DNA from 3 places in the Pedobacter sp. UYEF25 genome. Region 1 is predicted to be linked to each of the others. Evidence: riboswitches for the same ligand, from Rfam matches in the RefSeq annotation. Region 1 holds a riboswitch; each other region holds the start of a gene.
What was found. Region 1 has a riboswitch for S-adenosylmethionine ahead of ACVWYG_RS16310 (SusC/RagA family TonB-linked outer membrane protein). Riboswitches for the same ligand answer to the same signal wherever they lie in the genome.

Region 1 (3,283 bases):
ATTTTTAAACTTTTTATCGCTTAAAGAAATCTGTTTCCCGTTAACTTCGGGAAAAGAAAAGTTTAATGTTTTGTAGCCGTCTTTTAAGAAGGTGAGTTTATTCACATCTGGCAAAGCAGCATTTTGATTTTGCTTTCCGCTAAAACCAGTGTTGCCTATTGCGCGAACTACTTCGCCGGTTATCGTTCCGTCTTTTGAAAAAGTACCTTTATAGTAATATGGATTTAATCCGATAAAACTAGATAAGTAAAATGAATTGCCTTCTACAAGTCCTTCCAAATAACGTGCATCACCACTAACACGAAGAAAGGTTCCAGTTATTTTGTTTCCATTTTGCTTAAATATTCCTACCGCATTTTCATCTTTTCCGGCGGTTGATTTAAATGTTACCTCATAGGTGCCAGAGAAATTTGCTTCTGGCATTTTTCCTGAAGGTTTAAAGCGATAACTTACATTTTTGGTTGCAGTAACAGGCATTGATTTGCCAGATCCATCTTGTTTTCTAAACGAACCAACTAAAGAATCGCCTTGTATTTTAAAAGCAAGTTCATTATCAAACTGACTAAGCTTAACGAAAACAGAATCTGTGGTTTGTTGTACAATTCCACCATCAAAACGTTCTTCAGCATTTAAAAAGGTAATGTGTTGCTGGGCTGTATTTTTAGCGTCAATTTCAAAATTAAAAGGAACTTCAACTCCAGTTTTAATAGTAAATACGCCTCGCCAGGTTCCGTTTAAAATGAAAGTGTTTTTAATCTTAGTTTCGTTATTCGTTTGTATTTGAGCATAAAGGTTTTGCGAGAGTGATGTTGCAAGTAGCAAATATAATAGTGTTTTTATCTTCATAAGATCATTGGTCTATAAATTTATTCCGCGAAGATACGCATCAAGTATAGGAACAAAAAAAATATTCCAAATAAAATCTATGGATTTAGTAGTTATTTAATTTTTATCCTATATTTGCCCCAGTTATTTTGAAATGCTTATCAAGAAAGGTGGAGGGAATGGCCCGATGAAACCTTAGCAACCGATCATTCAGGACGCGGTGCTAATTCCATCCCAAAGTTTTTGGGATAGTTAAGTCAGTTGAATGCGACAATATTATTAATAATATATATGAGAGCACTTCTGATTTTACAGGGAGTGCTTTTTTTGTAAACGCATTTTTTTAATAATGGATAGGGGGAATGATTTATTTTTAAATAAAATTAAATGGGAAAAACTCACAAAAAACAAATAATTCATATAGGTATTTCAAGAGCCTATATAGCCATCCGAATGCGTTGCGGTATTTGTTGATTTAACAAGCCTCAAATACCGATTCTTTCATTTTAAAATAAATAATTATTCATGTGTTGAAAAAATAGTTGCCCAAGGGCGAGATGGGACTTTTTTGCCCAAATTTTTAACATCTATTTAAAAACCAATCATTAATTAATCTCAATTATGTTTAAGAACATTAAGCTTTCAGTACTATGCTTTTTACTGTTGCTTTCACAATTTAGTTATGCCCAAGATATCGTTATATCGGGCACCGTTAAAAGTACAAACGGCGAAACAATGCCGAGTGTTTCTGTCTTAATTAAGGGAACAAAGCAAACAACCAATACCAACAATAGTGGGTTGTTTAGTATATCAATAAAAGGAAAAGCCACATTGGTTTTTTCATACGTCGGTTATTTATCCAGAGAAATTGAAGTAGCTGAGAACACTAAAAATTTAAGTGTAATTCTAACAGAAAGCAGCAATGCGCTAGATGAGGTTGTGGTTACCGCGCTAGGTATTTCCAAACAAAAGAAATCTTTAGGCTATGCGGTGCAAGAGCTGAAAGGCGAAAGTTTGGCCGAAGCCAAAGAGACCAATTTAGTAAATGCACTTGCTGGTAAGGTGGCGGGTGTTCGGGTAACCAATAGTCAGGGAGATATGGGTTCCTCTCGTGTGGTTATCCGTGGCGAAACCTCCATCTCTGGAAATAATCAACCGCTTTTTGTGGTAGATGGAATTCCGGTAGATAACTCACAAAATAATTCTGCAGGGGCAAGAGATTATGCGAACACTATTTCCGATATAAATTCAAACGACATTGAATCAATAAGCGTTTTAAAAGGTCCCAATGCGGCAGCGCTGTATGGTTCGAGGGCAGCTGCGGGTGTCATTATTATAAAAACAAAGTCAGGAAAATCAAAGAAAGGGTTAGGTATTTCGCTAAATTCTAATGCAGTATTAGAGCGTTTGTTAACACTTCCGAAATACCAAAATGAATTCGGCCAGGGGTCTGAAGGTAAGTTTAGCTATGTTGACGGAAAAGGAGCCGGTGTAAATGATGGTGTAGATGAAAGTTGGGGCCCAAGATTAGATGGAAGATTGATTCCACAGTTTTTCTCAAAAGGCGTTGCAGTTCCTTTTGAAGCACATCCAGATAATGTTAGAGACTTTTTTGAAAAGGGCTATTCCTTATCTAACGGAATTTCTGTTGAAGATGCAGGTGAAAAATTTGATTATCGTTTATCCTATAATAACTTAAAGCAAGAAGGGATTATTCCAAATTCGGGACAAGGAAAGAATTCATTTTTGTTAAACACTACCTTACGTGTAACACCGAAATTAAGCCTTACTGCACATGCAAATTATAGCAAACTTAGTTCTGATAATTTACCTGGAACAGGTGGGTCTAGAGCAACAAGTACCATGCTTCAGTTTACGTGGTTTGGCAGACAGGTTGATGTCAACCAATTGAAGAACTATTTAGATGAAAACGGAAATACCTTTAATTGGAACAATAGCTATTATAGCAACCCTTACTGGGTAGCTTATGAAAATACAGTTTCTCAAAACAGAAACAGAATAATTGGAAGCATTAGTTTAGATTATAAAATAATTGATGGGCTGAATTTTAACTTTCGTACAGGAACTGATTATTACAATGATCGTCGTAAAATAAAAATTGCTTATGGCACAAATGGTAGCCCTTTTGGTTCTTACACAGAAAGTGCTTTCACAGTAGGCGAAAGCAATACTGATGCGACGCTGAATTATAATAAGCAATTAAATAATGATTTTAGTTTAGAGGTTTTATTAGGAGGCAATATTCGTTCACGTTACATAGAGCAAAACGATCAGAGTGCCCCCAGGTTGGCCGTAGCAAAATTATATACGCTTAGTAATTCAAGGGATCCTTTAACTTCTTCAAATAATTATAGTAAACTTAAATCTTTCAGCGAGTATGCTTCAGCTCAATTTGGTTTCAAAAGCTATCTTTTTATAAATGTAACCGCTCGTAACG
Region 2 (3,283 bases), on a different contig from region 1:
GCTGATTTAGAGCAAGCGCTATCAGATTAAAGGAATAGCACTCTTCTCAAACAGCAATTTTTTGAATTTGATTTTTGGATCCAATTTAAATAGCTTTTGGGCACGTATTCCCGCTAAAGACATTATTGCCATCGCTTTATTGGGCCATTTTTTCTTAACAAATGACTAGAGCAGCACGCGTGTCAAACCAGCCAAAATATAAATTTACGAAGCTTACACTAATCTCATAATTAAACCAGTTTTATTTTGTTTGCCAATTTCCGATCACTTTTCCGGATAACAAATCGTAATAAGTTTAAGGTTGTAATCAGGATTAATGGGTTCATTGGTTTGGACCAAACGTTGTGCGCCGGTATTTGCGGGGCACGCGATGTCATTTGTGGCATCATAAATAAGTTTTTTTCCATCTAACAGAAGCGCTTTGGGCACGTAGATCTGAACCTTAGTTATCGAATAGCCAGACGGAATGTATCTTACATAGTAACCATCTGGATGTTTACTCCAAATGCCGCTCGGTACGTCTGCTCTAATTGGAGCCATGCCAGCAAGAATGGCATATTTTTCCATCTCTGCGTAAGTGTAATTGCCAGAAGCTACGAGCTGCCGAATGCTATTTTCTGCCTCAAAAACAGTTTGCAAACCCTGTGGGAGCTGATCCTTTGCTTTTTGCATCAAATCAAAAGGCAAAATACCCAACGCACCACCTTCTAACATGGTAAGTTGTTTTGTGGTTAATAACTTTAGCGCGGTTACCTTAATCGTGCCCGAGTAATCACTAAATTTTGTCCTTGCTATAATAGCCCAGAGCAGTGCCTGAATGTCATGTTGTTGAACTTCAGGGTGTTTTTCTGCGCTCTTTAGAATAATGGTAACAATTTCATTTTTCGGCCCAAGCAGTGGCGCAAACATGTAGCCGTCTCCTGCAGACGGGCCATAGGTGCCAGCATGGAGACAATAACTTTTATTCGTCATTTCGTAAAAACCTTCACAAAGATAAAAGCCGCCATCTGGTGCTTTAGGTAACAAATATAGCGGTTGAGTGTTGACGTTTTTAAAGAAATCAGGCAATTGTTCACCAGTTCTATCAACATCATTAAAATTGGTAGAAATGGCTGCGGGCTGCTTTAGTAGATTATCTACACCTAGCATTTTTGCGCCTTTGGCCGCACCAACTTTCAACAATTTATCTTTCAAGCCCCCAAACTGTGCAGACGCTTGGAAAGAGAAAAATAACATCAATAAAGACGATGCAAAAATAAATTTTGCGTTTTTCATAATTCAAATTTTTATCGCGCTAAAGATAATGATTTGAAGGTAAAATTAAAATGGAAGCTCCCACTAACTAACTTTTACCGCCACTTTACTAGTGATCTTATTAAAATCGAAATTAAATTTTGTTGTTTAATATTTTTTACCCACTTTTGAAATATTATTTGGTAATCATCAAATAAAAATCAACTTTTTTTTTAGAAGGGTTGGTTTATAAAGAAGCGACGAGAGACAGGCTCTTAGACTCGCTGGCAACCCTCAAAAAAGAGAAGGTGCCAATTCCTGACCGGGTAACACAAGTTATTTGGAAATATAAATGACAACTAATGGACGATAAAATTTATTTTTCGCAAAGCGATCTAACATTTACTTACGGCTTTACCATCTCGCAGAAACTGTTTGCGTTCTTTGGTCTCTGCAATAGGGTGCCTTTTATGTGCTGTTGCACTGCTTAAACAAAAAAATCTTCTTTTTTGGTAAACTAATCCAGTTGGAAGGCCTTTTTACAGGTACGCATACACGAAATAATTCAACAAAAAATAATTAACAATTCATACAAGCAAAACAGATACAACATGTCATATAAATTCGAAACGCTACAAGTACACGCAGGCCAAGAAGCAGATCCAGTTACCGGTGCTAGAGCCGTTCCATTATATCAAACAACCTCTTTTGTTTTTAAAAGTGCAGAACACGGCGCAAATTTATTTGCGCTAAAAGAGTTTGGCAATATTTATACCCGTTTGATGAATCCGACGACTGATGTTTTTGAAAAAAGAATAGCAGCTTTAGAAGGCGGTGTAGCTGGATTGGCCACGGCCTCTGGTCTTGCAGCTCAGTTTATTGCATTGAACAATATTTTAGAAAGTGGAGATAGCTTTGTATCCTCTTCTCATTTGTATGGCGGCTCTTACAATCAATTTAAAATCGCTTTTAAACGCCTAGGGATACAAGTAGATTTTGCAGATCCTGATAAGCCAGAAGATTTTGAGGCAAAGATCAACGAAACAACCAAAGCAATTTATGTAGAAACCATTGGAAATCCTTCATTCAGTATAGTAGACTTTGAAAAAATTGCTGCAATCGCAAAAAAACACGACCTCCCATTCATTGTAGACAACACTTTTGGCGCCGCAGGATATCTTTTTAAACCTTTAGAACATGGTGCCAACATCGTTGTAGAAGCTGCAACCAAATGGATTGGCGGTCATGGAACGAGCATCGGTGGCGTAATTGTTGATGGCGGAAATTACAATTGGGGAAATGGAAAATTTAAACAGTTTTCTGAACCGTCAGAAGGGTACCATGGTCTTGTTTTTAGTGACGCATTTGGTGTAGATAGCCAGTTTGGAAACATTCAGTTTATCATACGCGCACGTGTTGAAGGATTGAGAGATTTTGGCCCAGCCATTTCTCCTTTTAATTCCTGGCAGTTACTTCAAGGTGTAGAAACTTTATCACTCAGAGTACAGCGCCATGTAGACAATACCTTGGAATTGGCTACGTGGTTGGAAAATCATCCACAGGTCAAAGGAGTCGATTATCCCGGTTTAGAAAGCAGCAAATACAATAAACTGGCAAAAAAATACTTAAAAAATGGATTTGGAGCGGTGTTGTCTTTTGAGTTGAATGGTACCAAAGAAAACGCAACTAAGTTTATAGACAATCTTAAACTTACTTCACACTTGGCAAATGTGGGTGATACCAAGACATTAATCATACAGCCATCGGCTACAACTCATCAGCAACTTAGCGATGAAGCACAATTGGCAGCCGGAGTAAAACCGAATTCGTTACGCGTCTCTGTAGGAATTGAGCATATAGACGACATTAAGGCTGATTTTGAACAGGCTTTTGCTGCAATAAAGTAAGGTTGTTTATAAAAATTTAACTCGAATATATGTCCGAGCAGAAAATAAAAGAGGTTTCTTTTTATCAGCATAAATCTGATTTCAGATTAGAAAGCGGCCAGACCATAAAAAACCTTGAAGTCGCTTATCAAACATTTGGCAAG
Region 3 (3,283 bases), on a different contig from region 1:
TAAAAAGAGAAATTTTGGAACTAATGGTGGATGAGGGCATTAACAAATTTATCCTAATTGGAGAAAATGTTTTAAACTTTCATGCCTCAGATGACAGCTATTATGACGAATGGTTTCAAGAAGTAGAAGACGGATGGATAGTGGGACTAAATTTTAACGATCATGTAATCAACGAGTTTAAAGACAACAACATAGATTACTATATAAATTTTGGTGGCGCTTTTGATAACTTCGCATGGAGACCGCTAAAGCCGCTTCAACTATTTAAAAAAATTGAAGAACTTTTGACAAAAAGATTAACCTAAACTACTACTTTTATATGTCGAATACTGACAAATCGGCTGTAAAATAAATCTTGCACACTGTTTGTTAATATCTTAGGCGACAATTAGAGATATAAAGGTGCTGGCAATTAAACGGCGCTTTTCAATTGATTAAAACTAATTAATACATAATAATAAAATGGATCAGCAAAATTATCAATATCAAGGCAATAGTGTTTTTGTGCAACAAGAGGGCTCTATTTCAAAAAAGTTTTTCGCAAATGTCTTTTTATGGATGTTTGTAGCGCTGTTGTTGTCAACAGTTGCTGCCTATTTATTTAGCACCAACGCTAGTTTAATGCAGTATTTATTAGATGTTAACCCTGCTACGGGCAAACCAAGCATGTCTATTTTCGGATACATCGCAATGTTTTCTCCATTAGCGCTAGTTTTACTTATGGGATTCGGATTAAGCAAACTTTCCTACCCTTCTTTAGTGGGGATTTTTGTGTTGTATTCTGTGCTAACCGGAATTAGTTTAAGCTTTATTTTACTTGCATATACCGCAGGTTCTGTTGTAAGCTGTTTCGCTGGTGCCGCAGGTATTTTCGGCATTATGGCTGTGATGGGTTATACCACAAACATAGATTTAAGCAAGTTTGGGCCTATTCTAATGGTTGGTGTTATCGCACTAGTTATTGCCATGGTGATCAATATGTTTATCCAAAGCGAGCAGTTTAGCTTATTTATGGCGTTCATCGGCATTGCCATATTTACCGCCTTAACAGCTTATGATGTACAAAAAATTAAACGTATTGGGATGGGAATTGAAGCCAGAGGGGATCAAGTTTTGCAAGTCGACACCAAAAAAATGGCCATCGTTGCCGCACTATCTCTTTATCTAGATTTCCTTAACATTTTCCTATTTCTGCTTCGTATATTTGGCGGAAGAAAATAAGCGCAATAGCAAATAAATTTTTGGCAATCGTCGAAAACAGTCGTAAAAAATAAACAGTTATAGAGCGCATCTTAGGAAGCGCTTTTTTTGTTTGCTACGATACTTTTATTATTTCTGTTTTAGCAAATTTAATTTGGTTAATCGTAGCAGATTATAACCGAATTTCAATAATGTTTTGTTAGATGTCCAAAAATTTGATAATGATACTGCGATGTGTTATTTTTGCATCGCTTATAAAGAAAGACGGAGGGATTAGAACCGCTGAAGTCTTAGCAACCTGTGCCAACAAGGTGCTACATTCTATCTCAAAAAAGAGAAAAGATAAGTTTTTAGACGTGTGAAGATGCGCCGAAGTTTTCAATAAGCATTTTGGGGTATTAAGACAAAGCGGCCAATAACTTGAAGCTGAATATGGACTTGATTGAGTTATCTTGATGCCCGATACTGGAGTCTTGCTACTTGATACTAGCTACTCAATACTATATAGATGGATATTAGAAAAGAACTTGAAAAGCGTATTTTAATTATAGATGGTGCAATGGGTACCATGATTCAGCGCTATGAGCTTACAGAAGAAGATTTCCGTGGCGAGCGTTTCGCAAATCACTCTTCCGACGTAAAGGGAAATAACGACCTGTTAAACATCACTCGCCCCGATATCATTAAAGCCATCCATCTAGAATATTTAGCTGCCGGAGCAGACATTATTGAAACAAATACCTTTAGTACGCAGCGCATTTCCATGGCCGATTATAAGATGGAAGAATTAAGTTATGAGCTTAGTTTAGAAGGTGCTAAAATTGCCAAGGCAGCTACCGCAGAATTTATGGCCCAAAATCCTGATAGAAAGTGCTTTGTAGCTGGGGCGATTGGACCAACCAACCGTACGCTTTCTCTTTCTCCTAATGTAAACGATCCGGGTTTTAGGGCAATTTCTTTTGATGAATTGGTAGATGCCTATTACGAGCAAGTTAGAGGATTGGTAGACGGAGGTTCTGATGTTCTTTTAATAGAAACCATTTTCGATACCTTAAATGCTAAGGCGGCAATTTTTGCCATTAAAAAATACGAAACTGAATTGCGCTCAAGAGAAACTCCCTCTCCTTCGGGGAGGGTTGGGGAGGGGATTGAAATCATGATTTCTGGCACCATTACAGATGCTTCGGGGAGAACACTTTCTGGGCAAACGGCAGAAGCTTTTTTAAACTCAGTAATTCATGCAAAGCCGCTTAGTATAGGTTTTAATTGTGCACTTGGGGCCAAAGATATGCGACCACATATTGAGGAACTTTCCGCGAAAGCGAACTGCTACGTATCTGCTTATCCAAACGCAGGTTTACCAAACGAGTTTGGTGCTTACGATGAGCAGCCACACGAAACAGCCCATTTGGTAGATGGTTTTATAACCTCCGGTTTTGTTAATATTGTTGGCGGTTGCTGCGGCACTACGCCAGAGCACATTAAATGCATTGCCGAAAAGGCTAAAAAAATAGCACCGAGAAAAATTCCAGAAATTACGCCTTATATGCGTTTAAGCGGTTTGGAACCTGTAACCATTACGCCAGAAAGCATTTTCGTAAATATTGGCGAGCGGACAAATATTACAGGTTCCCCAAAATTTTCTAAACTTATTCTTAGTGGTGATTATGAAGCAGCGCTTGCCGTTGCTCGTCAGCAGGTTGAAGGTGGAGCCCAAATTATTGATGTAAATATGGATGAGGGCATGTTGGATTCAGAAGCCGCCATGACCAAGTTTATGAACCTTATTGCATCAGAACCAGACATTTCTAAACTACCAATTATGGTAGACTCTTCTAAGTGGAGCGTAATAGAATGTGGGCTAAAATGCATGCAAGGAAAAGGAATCGTAAATTCTATTTCGTTAAAAGAAGGTAAAGAGCTATTTATAGAAAGTGCCAAAAAGATAATGAATTATGGTGCGGCAGTTGTGGTAATGGCTTTTGATGAGAAAGGGCAAGCAGACAGTTTTGAGCGACGTAAAGAAATTTGTCAACGAAGTTATGATGTTCTTGTAAATGAAGTTGGTTTCCCTGCAGAAGAT

Region 2: another riboswitch for S-adenosylmethionine. It lies ahead of ACVWYG_RS18370 (O-acetylhomoserine aminocarboxypropyltransferase/cysteine synthase family protein); the one in region 1 lies ahead of ACVWYG_RS16310 (SusC/RagA family TonB-linked outer membrane protein).
Region 3: another riboswitch for S-adenosylmethionine. It lies ahead of metH (methionine synthase); the one in region 1 lies ahead of ACVWYG_RS16310 (SusC/RagA family TonB-linked outer membrane protein).

The regions. Positions count from the first base shown of each region.
Region 1 is NZ_JBSSEL010000021.1:13,551-16,833, forward strand. Features, by position in the region: gene ACVWYG_RS16305 (peroxiredoxin family protein) at 1-846, opposite strand, end outside; SAM riboswitch class I at 981-1,084, shown strand; gene ACVWYG_RS16310 (SusC/RagA family TonB-linked outer membrane protein) at 1,447-3,283, shown strand, end outside.
Region 2 is NZ_JBSSEL010000030.1:14,965-18,247, reverse strand. Features, by position in the region: gene ACVWYG_RS18380 (trans-sulfuration enzyme family protein) at 1-30, shown strand, start outside; gene ACVWYG_RS18375 (hypothetical protein) at 265-1,275, opposite strand; SAM riboswitch class I at 1,478-1,588, shown strand; gene ACVWYG_RS18370 (O-acetylhomoserine aminocarboxypropyltransferase/cysteine synthase family protein) at 1,845-3,140, shown strand; gene ACVWYG_RS18365 (homoserine O-acetyltransferase family protein) at 3,170-3,283, shown strand, end outside.
Region 3 is NZ_JBSSEL010000005.1:27,731-31,013, forward strand. Features, by position in the region: gene ACVWYG_RS06625 (hypothetical protein) at 1-305, shown strand, start outside; gene ACVWYG_RS06630 (Bax inhibitor-1/YccA family protein) at 463-1,221, shown strand; SAM riboswitch class I at 1,450-1,549, shown strand; gene metH (methionine synthase) at 1,709-3,283, shown strand, end outside.